DNA from 2 places in the Isoptericola sp. NPDC056578 genome. Region 1 is predicted to be linked to the other one. Evidence: riboswitches for the same ligand, from Rfam matches in the RefSeq annotation. Region 1 holds a riboswitch; the other holds the start of a gene.
What was found. A riboswitch is a leader RNA that binds a small molecule or an ion and turns the genes downstream of it on or off. The one in region 1 is predicted to bind FMN.
Positions count from the first base shown of each region.

Region 2: another riboswitch for FMN. It lies ahead of ribD (bifunctional diaminohydroxyphosphoribosylaminopyrimidine deaminase/5-amino-6-(5-phosphoribosylamino)uracil reductase RibD); the one in region 1 lies ahead of pnuC (nicotinamide riboside transporter PnuC).

Region 1 is NZ_JBHTVC010000052.1:4,264-8,612, forward strand. Features, by position in the region: gene ACFQ80_RS17395 (extracellular solute-binding protein) at 1-132, shown strand, start outside; gene ACFQ80_RS17400 (hypothetical protein) at 433-903, shown strand; gene pnuC (nicotinamide riboside transporter PnuC) at 916-1,635, opposite strand; FMN riboswitch at 1,761-1,904, opposite strand; gene ACFQ80_RS17410 (hypothetical protein) at 2,000-2,560, opposite strand; gene ACFQ80_RS17415 (TetR family transcriptional regulator) at 2,650-3,474, opposite strand; gene ACFQ80_RS17420 (class I SAM-dependent methyltransferase) at 3,485-4,349, opposite strand, start outside.
Region 2 is NZ_JBHTVC010000004.1:34,699-39,047, forward strand. Features, by position in the region: gene der (ribosome biogenesis GTPase Der) at 1-383, shown strand, start outside; gene ACFQ80_RS02670 (hypothetical protein) at 391-1,434, shown strand; FMN riboswitch at 1,554-1,683, shown strand; gene ribD (bifunctional diaminohydroxyphosphoribosylaminopyrimidine deaminase/5-amino-6-(5-phosphoribosylamino)uracil reductase RibD) at 1,823-2,890, shown strand; gene ACFQ80_RS02680 (riboflavin synthase) at 2,894-3,535, shown strand; gene ACFQ80_RS02685 (bifunctional 3,4-dihydroxy-2-butanone-4-phosphate synthase/GTP cyclohydrolase II) at 3,532-4,349, shown strand, end outside.

The DNA.
Region 1 (4,349 bases):
CACTTCCAGCTCTCCTGGGACCAGGCCGTCCCGTCCGACCAGGCGGCGGCGCTGCTCGACCACCTCCACCAGGTGTTCACCGGCGAGCTGGACCCCGAAGGGTTCGTCGACGCCATGAACGACACCCTCTGAGCGGTCAGGGCTCACGGCGCACCCGGGTGCGTAGGGTCCAGGGATGACCGACGACCTGGCCCTCGCGCGCGCCCGCTGGGACGACGACCCGAGCGCGGGGGAGTGGATCCTGCCGCTCCTCGGCGAGTTCGGCCCGACCGTCGACGCGATCGTCCCACCGGTCTACGACGCGTACGCCGTCGTGCCGTTCCCCCTGGACGACGACGAGCCGGAGGAGCGCGACGTCGTGCCGGAGGGCGCCTACGATCGCCTCGCCACGCTGCTGGAGGTGCTCGGGCCGCGGGGACCGGGGGCCAGGCGGTGCACGTCGGTCTGTGGGAGGGCTGGGGCTTCCTCTACGACCACGGCGACGACCCCGCCACGGCGCCGGGGATGGCGGCGCTCTACGTGTCGGACGAGCGTCCGCGCTGGTGGCAGTGGGGTCGACAGGCGCGCGCCGGGCGGGACGAGCTGCGTCGGGCGCAGGCCGAGGCCGCGGCGGAGCTCGCCGCGATGCGTGTGGAGGGTCCGGCCGCCGCCTCGCTCGACTACCCGCACCGCTCCCGCTTCCTGTGGACCGGGCCGCTCGGGTCGGCGCTCGCCCTGCGACGGCACGACGCCCTGCCGTCGGTCGTGTGGCCCGAGGACCGGTCGTGGTTCGTCGGCATCCCGGAGTACACGCGCGAGGCGGCGCTTGGCGGCTCCGCCGAGCTGGTGGCCACCGTCCTCGACGACGCGCGTCTCGGTGCCCGCGCCGCAGCGCCGGGCACCGAGCTCGACATCGACGACTGACGGGCGGTGCCGTCAGGGTGCGACGGCGGGCGTCGTCGTCCCCGTCTCGGCCTGCTCGCGCCGGTGCACGCGCCACCAGACGAAGAACCCGGTCAGGGTGAAGACGCCGTAGAACACGTACATCAGCGCCGTGGCGTAGTACCCGGCCGACCAGAGCAGGGGTACGCCCACGACGTCGACCGCGACCCACACCAGCCAGAACTCGACCCAGCCCTTGGCCATGCCGTACGTGGCGATGAGGGAGCCCATGAAGATCCACGCGTCCGACCACACGGGCTCGTACGAGCCGAGGGCGCGGAACAACGGGGTGAGCAGCAGGGTGCCGCCCACCATGACGACGACGATCCCGACGCGTTCCCGCCAGGAGGCCCAGTGCGGGTGCACCGCGGCACCTCCGTCGGCGGGGATCCTGCCGTCGGCGCGCACGTCCAGGGCGGCGCGCTCGGTCCGGCGCCACTGCACCCAGCCGTAGATCGAGACGATGAGGAACATCACCTGCCGGCCGGCCTGGCCGAGCATGTCCGCGCGGCTCGAGTCACCGAACCACGAGCCCATGAAAACGGTGAACAGGACGAGGTTGCCGACGATGCCGACGGGCCACGCCCACACCTTGCGCCGCATGCCGCCGAGGGCGGAGGCGAGGCCGAAGCCGTTGCCGACGATCTCGCGCCACGACATGTGCTGGTCACCGATGGTCAGCGTGGCGTTGAAGAACGTGTCGATCACGTCCATCGTTCACTCTCCCGGTCCGAGGTGCGGCGTCCGGGGGTGAGGGTCGGCGCTCGCCGCGTCGGGCCCCGTGGGGCCGTCGTCGACGACACGACGCCCGGCGGCACCCACCCTGTCGGGCGCGTGCCGCACGTGCTTCCTCCCATCCGGACTTTGACCGTCGGCCCTGGAATCACACCAGGTCAGCCGGCCTCTCCCCGCGTCTGCGGGTGGAGGCCGGGTCGCGGGCTGTCACCGCCGGCTCGGAATTTCACCGACCCCGGAGCACGTACGTGCGTGTCTTTCCACCACCGGAGGTCCCGGCGGCGTCCTGCACAACTCAGGATGCCACAGCGGCATTCCCCGCCGCGGCCGTGGCCGCGGACCGTCAGCCGTCGGACGCGCAGCGGGGCTCCGTGGCGTCCGGGGCGCACATGGTGAGGGAGACGTGGTTCGTGAGCTCGCCCCGCTGTCCGTCCGCCACGAAATCGAGGGTGAGCTGTGCCGAGTACGCCGCGGGGGAGGTGCGGGTCACCTCGACGTGGACCTGGTCGGGAGGGTCCTCGTCGCAGACGGCCAGGACGTCGTGCGCGATCGCGCCGAGGCCGTTCTCGTCCAGCGTGCCCTCCGCACCACCCACGCCGTTCGACGGGTCGGCCGGCTGCCCGACCGTGAACCGCCGCACCTCCAGGCCGGAGCCGGGGTCCGGGACGACGGCGGTCACCGTGCCGCCGCTGCTGTCCCGCAGGCAGACCTCCGCGACCATGATCGTGTGGACCTCGCCGTCGTCGACGTCGGAGACGCCGATCTCGGCGAGGATCCCGTCGTCGTCGCCCCCCGGGGTGCTCACCCGAGGGGTTCCCGAGCAGCCGCCGAGGGCCGTCGCCAGGAGGGTGGCGAGGAGGGCGAAGGCCACCGCGGTGACGTGCCGTGGTGCTCGTGCCGCCATCGGTGCCCCCAGGGTCTCGTCGCCCCGGGTGCCGGGTGTCTGGAAGGTAGCGGTGCGGGGCGGTCCCGGCAAGAGGTGCCCGGGGCGGCTCAGGCCAGCGCGTCGCGGACGGCGCGTGCGACGTCGTCCGGCCCGGCCCCGGGCTCCAGCACCGTGACCACGACGCGCCGCCCGTCGCCGCCCGTCGCGACCGTCCGTGCCTCGCCCGGGCTGTCGACGGCGTCGGTGTCGGTGGCGGCGTCGACCGCCGGCGCGTCGGCCGCCGGCTCGCCGTCGCCGTGCGGGAACGGGGCGCCGGCGGCGCGTCGGAGATCGGCGAACGCCTCCTCCAGCTCGGGACGCAGGTCGAGGTGGGGGTTGCGCAGCCAGCGGCGCAGGATCGCGTTGTGCACCGCGACGACGGACGCCGCGAACGCGATCGACATCGTGGTGGTGGACCGGTCCGGCGGCAGGGTGTCGCGCAGGTAGGCGGTGAAGGCGCGCTCGTAGCGGTGCGTCGTGACCAGCTCGCGGTCGCGCAGCGCCGGCACCTGCTGCAGCAGCTGGTGCCGGGCGATCGACGTCTCGCGCTGGCCCACGTGGTGGTCGAAGACGAGCCGGGCGGCCCGGCAGACCTCGAGGTACGGGTCGGTGGTCGGGTCCCACGCCCGCTCGGGCGCGCGGCCGGACTCCTCGCTCGCCCTCGCCTCGGGGCGGGTCTCCGCGAGCATGACCACGACCTCCTCCAGGAGCAGCTCGTGGTCGGCGAAGACCACGTCCTCCTTGGAACGGAAGCGGCGGAAGAACGTCGCGCGGCTGACGCGGGCGGCGTCGGCGATCTCCTCGACGGTGGTCTGCTCGTAGCCCTGCCGGGAGAAGAGGTCGATCGCGGCGTCGACGGCCTGGGCGTGGGTGTGCGTCCGGACGGCGGTCATGCCAGGGAGATTACTCCGGGGACCCGTTCCCACCCGACGACGTCCGCCCGTCCTGCCCGTCCAGCAGCAGGCGGTAGAACCGGAAGAAGCCGAAGTCGTCGACGGGCAGCACCTCGACGCCGGCGAAGCCCGCCTCGAGGGCGTACCGGCGGAGCGTGGCGGGCCGCATGACGGTGCCCGTCGCGGCGGAGGGCCACGACGACAGGCTGTCCGGCAGGCACACGAACAGGCTGTAGCCGTACATGATCCGGTCGACGTCGTCGGCCGGCGCCCGGAACTCCTCGGCGACCGCCTCGTCCATCACCACGACGACGCCGTCGGGCCGCACCGACTCCCGGACCGCCTCCAGCACGGCGACCGGTCGCGGCATGTCGTGCAGGCACTCGAAGGCGAACGCCGCGTCGAACGGCTCGGCGGTGCGCAGCTCCGCGGCGTCGGACAGGTGGAAGGTGACGCGTTCCTCGAGCCCGCGCTGGGCCGCGGCGACCCGGGCCGCCTCCACGGACGGCCGGTCGAGGTCCACCCCGTGCAGCTCCGCCGTCGGGAACGCGCGCGCGAGCGCGAGCGTCGACCAGCCGAACCCGCACCCCACGTCGACGACACGGGCCCCGGGACGGCTCAGCACCTCGCGCACCGGCTCGACGGCCGTCAGGGCGGAGGCGAGGCGGTGCTCGAACCAGGGGCGGTTGACGTCGGCCTGCGCGCGCCGGGCGTCGTCCCCGAGCTGGTCCCACGACACCCCGCCGCCGGTGCGGTACGACCGCAGCAGGTGCGGGAGCTGGGGCCCCACGGCGCCGACGAACCGCGCCAGCGGCGCGAGGTAGGACAGCGACTCGGGGTCGGCCAGCACCTCGGCGTGCGCCTCGGGGAGCTCG
Region 2 (4,349 bases), on a different contig from region 1:
AGATCGAGCGGGACCTGGTGCAGGTGCAGTGGGCGCCGCGCGTCAACGTCTCCGCCCGCACGGGCTGGCACACCGACAAGCTGACGCGCGCGCTCGAGACGTCGCTCGAGTCGTGGGACACCCGCATCCCCACCGGCCGCCTCAACGCCTTCCTCGGCGAGCTGGTGGCCGCCCACCCCCACCCGCTGCGGGGCGGCAAGCAGCCGCGCATCCTGTTCGGCACGCAGGCCTCGACCCGCCCGCCGCGGTTCGTCATCTTCGCGACCGGGTTCCTCGAGGCGGGCTACCGCCGGTTCATCGAGCGCCGCCTGCGCGAGACCTTCGGGTTCGAGGGGTCGCCCATCGAGATCAGCGTCCGCGTGCGGGAGAAGCGGCGCCGATGAGCTGCCGATGAGCGCTGCCCCGCTGGCCCGCCGGGGTCGCCTGCTGCGCCTGGGCGTGGCGCGCGACACGTCCGCGGTGCGCCACCTGGTGACGTTCCTGGTGGTTGCGGTGGCGACGGTGCTCGTGACCCGGTTCCTCCTCGCTGCTTCCGGCTACCCGCAGGTGGGCGGCGGCGGTCTGCACGTGGCGCACGTGCTCTGGGGCGGTCTCGGCATGGCGCTCGCGGTGGTGGTGCTGCTCTCCTGGGTGGGGCCGGCGCCGCGGTCGCTCGGCGCGGTGCTGGGCGGCGTCGGCTTCGGGCTGTTCGTCGACGAGATCGGCAAGTTCGTCACCTCGGACAACGACTACTTCTACGAGCCGACGGCGGCGCTCATCTACGCGGTCGTCGTCGTGCTCGTGCTGCTCGTGGAGGCGCTGCACGGGAGGCGGTCGCACCACCCGGCCGAGTACCTCGCGGTGGCGACCGACCGTGCCGTGGCCGGGGTGGCGGGCGGCTTCACCGACGCGGAGCGCGAGGAGGCGCGGGCGCTCGTGGAGCGGGGCCGCGGCGAGCCCGCCGCCGACGAGGTGGCCGCGCTCGTCGAGGCCGTGCCCGCGGACGCGGTCGCCGTGCCGGACCCCGTGCGGGCGCTGGTCGTCCGGGTGTCGGCGTGGTTCGCCGACGCGATGGAGCACCGCTGGGCGGCCGCGGTCGTGACGGTGGCGGTGCTCGGCACCAGCGCGGGGTCGGTCGTGGTGGCGCTGCGGGTGCTGCTCGGCGGCGTCGCGGTCCCGACCTGGGTCGGCGTCGGCATCCTCGCGGCCGTCGCCGTGACGGTGGCGTGCGTCGTGCGGGCGCTCGTCGTCGGCCCGCGCGACCATCGCGCGGGCGCGGTGTGGGTGCGCCGGGGCGTCCTCGTCAGCCTGCTGGTCACCCAGCTCCTCGCGTTCCGCACGGTGCAGTGGGTGGCCGTGGCGGGGCTGGCGGTCGACCTCGTCGTGCTCGTCGCCCTCGGGGTCGCCCTGGGGCGGGACGACGAGCGACGCTCCGTCCGGCCGCGGGCGCGCTGAGCGCCGTCGCGCGGACGCACGGGACCGACGGAGCGACGGCCGGCCCGTGAGACGTCCGCCACTCGGGCTTGCCAGGTGGTCGCGGAGCATGGCACGGTCGGCGGTGACGAGCGAAAAGCTCGCGTGCTCTGGGGTCGGTGAAATTCCGAGCCGGCGGTGAAAGTCCGCGACCCGGTCACAGCCTGTGACCGGTTGACCAGGTGGAACTCCTGGACCGACGGTCAAAGTCCGGATGGGAAGCGCACGCGACGGCTCCCCGTCCGGTCCGTCCCCGGCCCTCGTGGCCGGCGCCGTCCGTCGTGACGACGTCCGGGACCGGAGGTGCGAGCACGTCCCGACCCCGCCTTCCTGCCCCGGGGTCCGCGACCGGACGACAGGGGCAGGACGCATGAGTGCCACGACGGCGGAGCGCGCCGCGATGCAGCGCGCGCTGGAGCTGGCCGGGCAGGTGCCGGCCCGAGGACCCAACCCGCGCGTCGGGTGCGTGCTCCTCGACGCCGACGGCGCGACGATCGCGGAGGGTCTCCACCGTGGCGCGGGCACGCCCCACGCCGAGGTCGAGGCGCTGCGCCGCGCGACCGAGTCCCGCGGCCCGGGCGCCGCGCGCGGGGCCACCGCCGTCGTCACGCTCGAGCCCTGCAACCACCACGGGCGCACCGGGCCGTGCGTGGACGCGCTCCTGGAGGCGGGGGTCGCACGGGTCGTGCACGCCCAGCACGACCCCAACCCGGCGGCGTCGGGGGGTGCCGCGCGCCTGCGTGCCGCAGGCGTGGAGGTGGTCGGCGGCGTCCTGGCGGACGAGGCCCGCGCCCTCAACGCCACCTGGACGCGCGCGCTGGAGCTCGGCCGTCCCGTCGTCACCTGGAAGGTCGCGAGCACGCTCGACGGACGTTCCGCGGCCGCCGACGGAACCTCGCGCTGGATCACCGGGCGGGCCGCGCGGCGCGACGTGCACCGGCTGCGGGCCGGGGTCGACGCCGTCGTCGTCGGCACCGGCACCGCGCTCACCGACGACCCCGACCTCACCGTGCGGCACGTCCCGCTGACGGGGCAGCAGCCGGACCGGGTCGTCGTCGGGCTGCGGGACCTGCCCGCGTCGTCCCGGCTCGCGCGGGCCGCGGCCGCCGGGGAGGCGGTGATGCACCTGCGCACCCACGACCCGCACGAGGTGCTGGACCTGCTCTGGTACCGCGAGCACCGGCACGTGCTGCTCGAGGGCGGTCCCGCCCTCGCCGCCGCCTTCTGGCGCGCCGGTCTCGTCGACGACGTCGTCGCCTACGTCGCCCCCGTGCTGCTCGGCGTCGGCGCCTCCGCCGTCGCCGACCTCGGCATCGGGACCATCGCGGACGCCGCGCGCCTCGACCTCCTCGACGTCGCCGTCCTGCCCCGGGACCCGGACGACCCCACCGACATCCCCACCGTGCGGCTGGCCCTGCGGCCGCGGAAGGAGCACTGAGCCATGTTCACCGGAATCGTGGAGGAGCTCGGCGCCGTCGTGGCCGTGCGCGAGCACGCGGACGGCGCCCGTCTCACCGTCGCGGCCGAGAGGGTGCTCGACGGCGTCCGGCTCGGCGACTCGATCGCCGTCGACGGCTGCTGCCTGACCGTCGCGGAGACGGGGGAGCACGACGGTCGTGCCACCTGGACGGCCGACCTCATGGCGGAGACCCTGGCCCGCACGAGCCTCGGCGGGCGGCGTGCCGGAGACCCGGTCAACCTCGAGCGGGCGCTCGCGGCCGACGGGCGGTTCGGCGGGCACGTCGTGCAGGGGCACGTCGACGGCGTCGGCACGGTGCTCGCGCGCACGCCGGGCACGCAGTGGGAGGTCGTCGAGATCGCGCTGCCCCCGGAGCTGGCGCGGTACGTCGTGGCGCAGGGCTCGATCGCCGTCGACGGTGTGAGCCTCACCGTGGTGGACGCGCGGGACGACGCGTTCACCGTGAGCCTCATCCCCGAGACGCGGGCGCGCACGACGCTCGGCGCCCGCGCCGTGGGGGAGCCGGTCAACCTCGAGGTCGACGTGCTGAGCAAGTACGTCGAGCGGCACCTGGCGTCCGGCACCGCGCACGGCCTCGCGGCTGCGGCAGGAGCGGCGCGGTGAGCGCCGTCGGGCGGGTCGAGCGGGCGATCGCGGACGTCGCGGCCGGGCGCCCCGTCGTCGTCGCGGACGACGCCGACCGCGAGAACGAGGGCGACCTCATCCTGGCCGCGGACGCCGCGACGCCCGAGCTCATGGGGTTCCTGGTGCGGCACACCAGCGGCCTCGTGTGCGTGGGCGTGGCGGGCCACCAGCTGGACCGGCTCGGCCTGCCCCTCATGGTCGAGGCGAACCAGGACGCCTACCGCACGGCCTACACGGTGACGGTCGACGCCGCCACGGGCGTCTCGACCGGGATCTCCGGCGCCGACCGGGCCCGCACCGCGCGCCTGCTCGCCGACCCGGCGACCGGGCCCGCGGACCTCACGAGGCCCGGGCACGTGCTGCCGCTCCGGGCCCGTCCCGGCGGCGTCCTGGAGCGGCGCGGGCACACCGAGGCGGCCGTCGACCTGGCGCGCCTCGCCGGGCGGGGCGAGGCCGGCGTGCTCGCCGAGCTGGTGCACGACGATGGCACGATGATGCGGCTGCCCGCGCTGCGGGAGTTCGCGGCCGAGCACGGGCTCGCGCTGATCAGCGTGGCCGACCTCGTCGCCTACCGGCGGGCGACCGAGCTGCTCGTCGAGCGCGTCGCCGTCACGACCCTGCCCACCCGGCACGGCGACCTCACCGCCGTGGCCTACCGGGACACCCGCTCGGGCGACGAGCACGTCGCGCTGGTGGCAGGGGCCCTGGACGCCCTGGCCGCCCCCGGGCACGGCCCCGCGCTGACGAGGGTGCACTCCGAGTGCCTCACGGGGGACGCGTTCGGCAGCCTGCG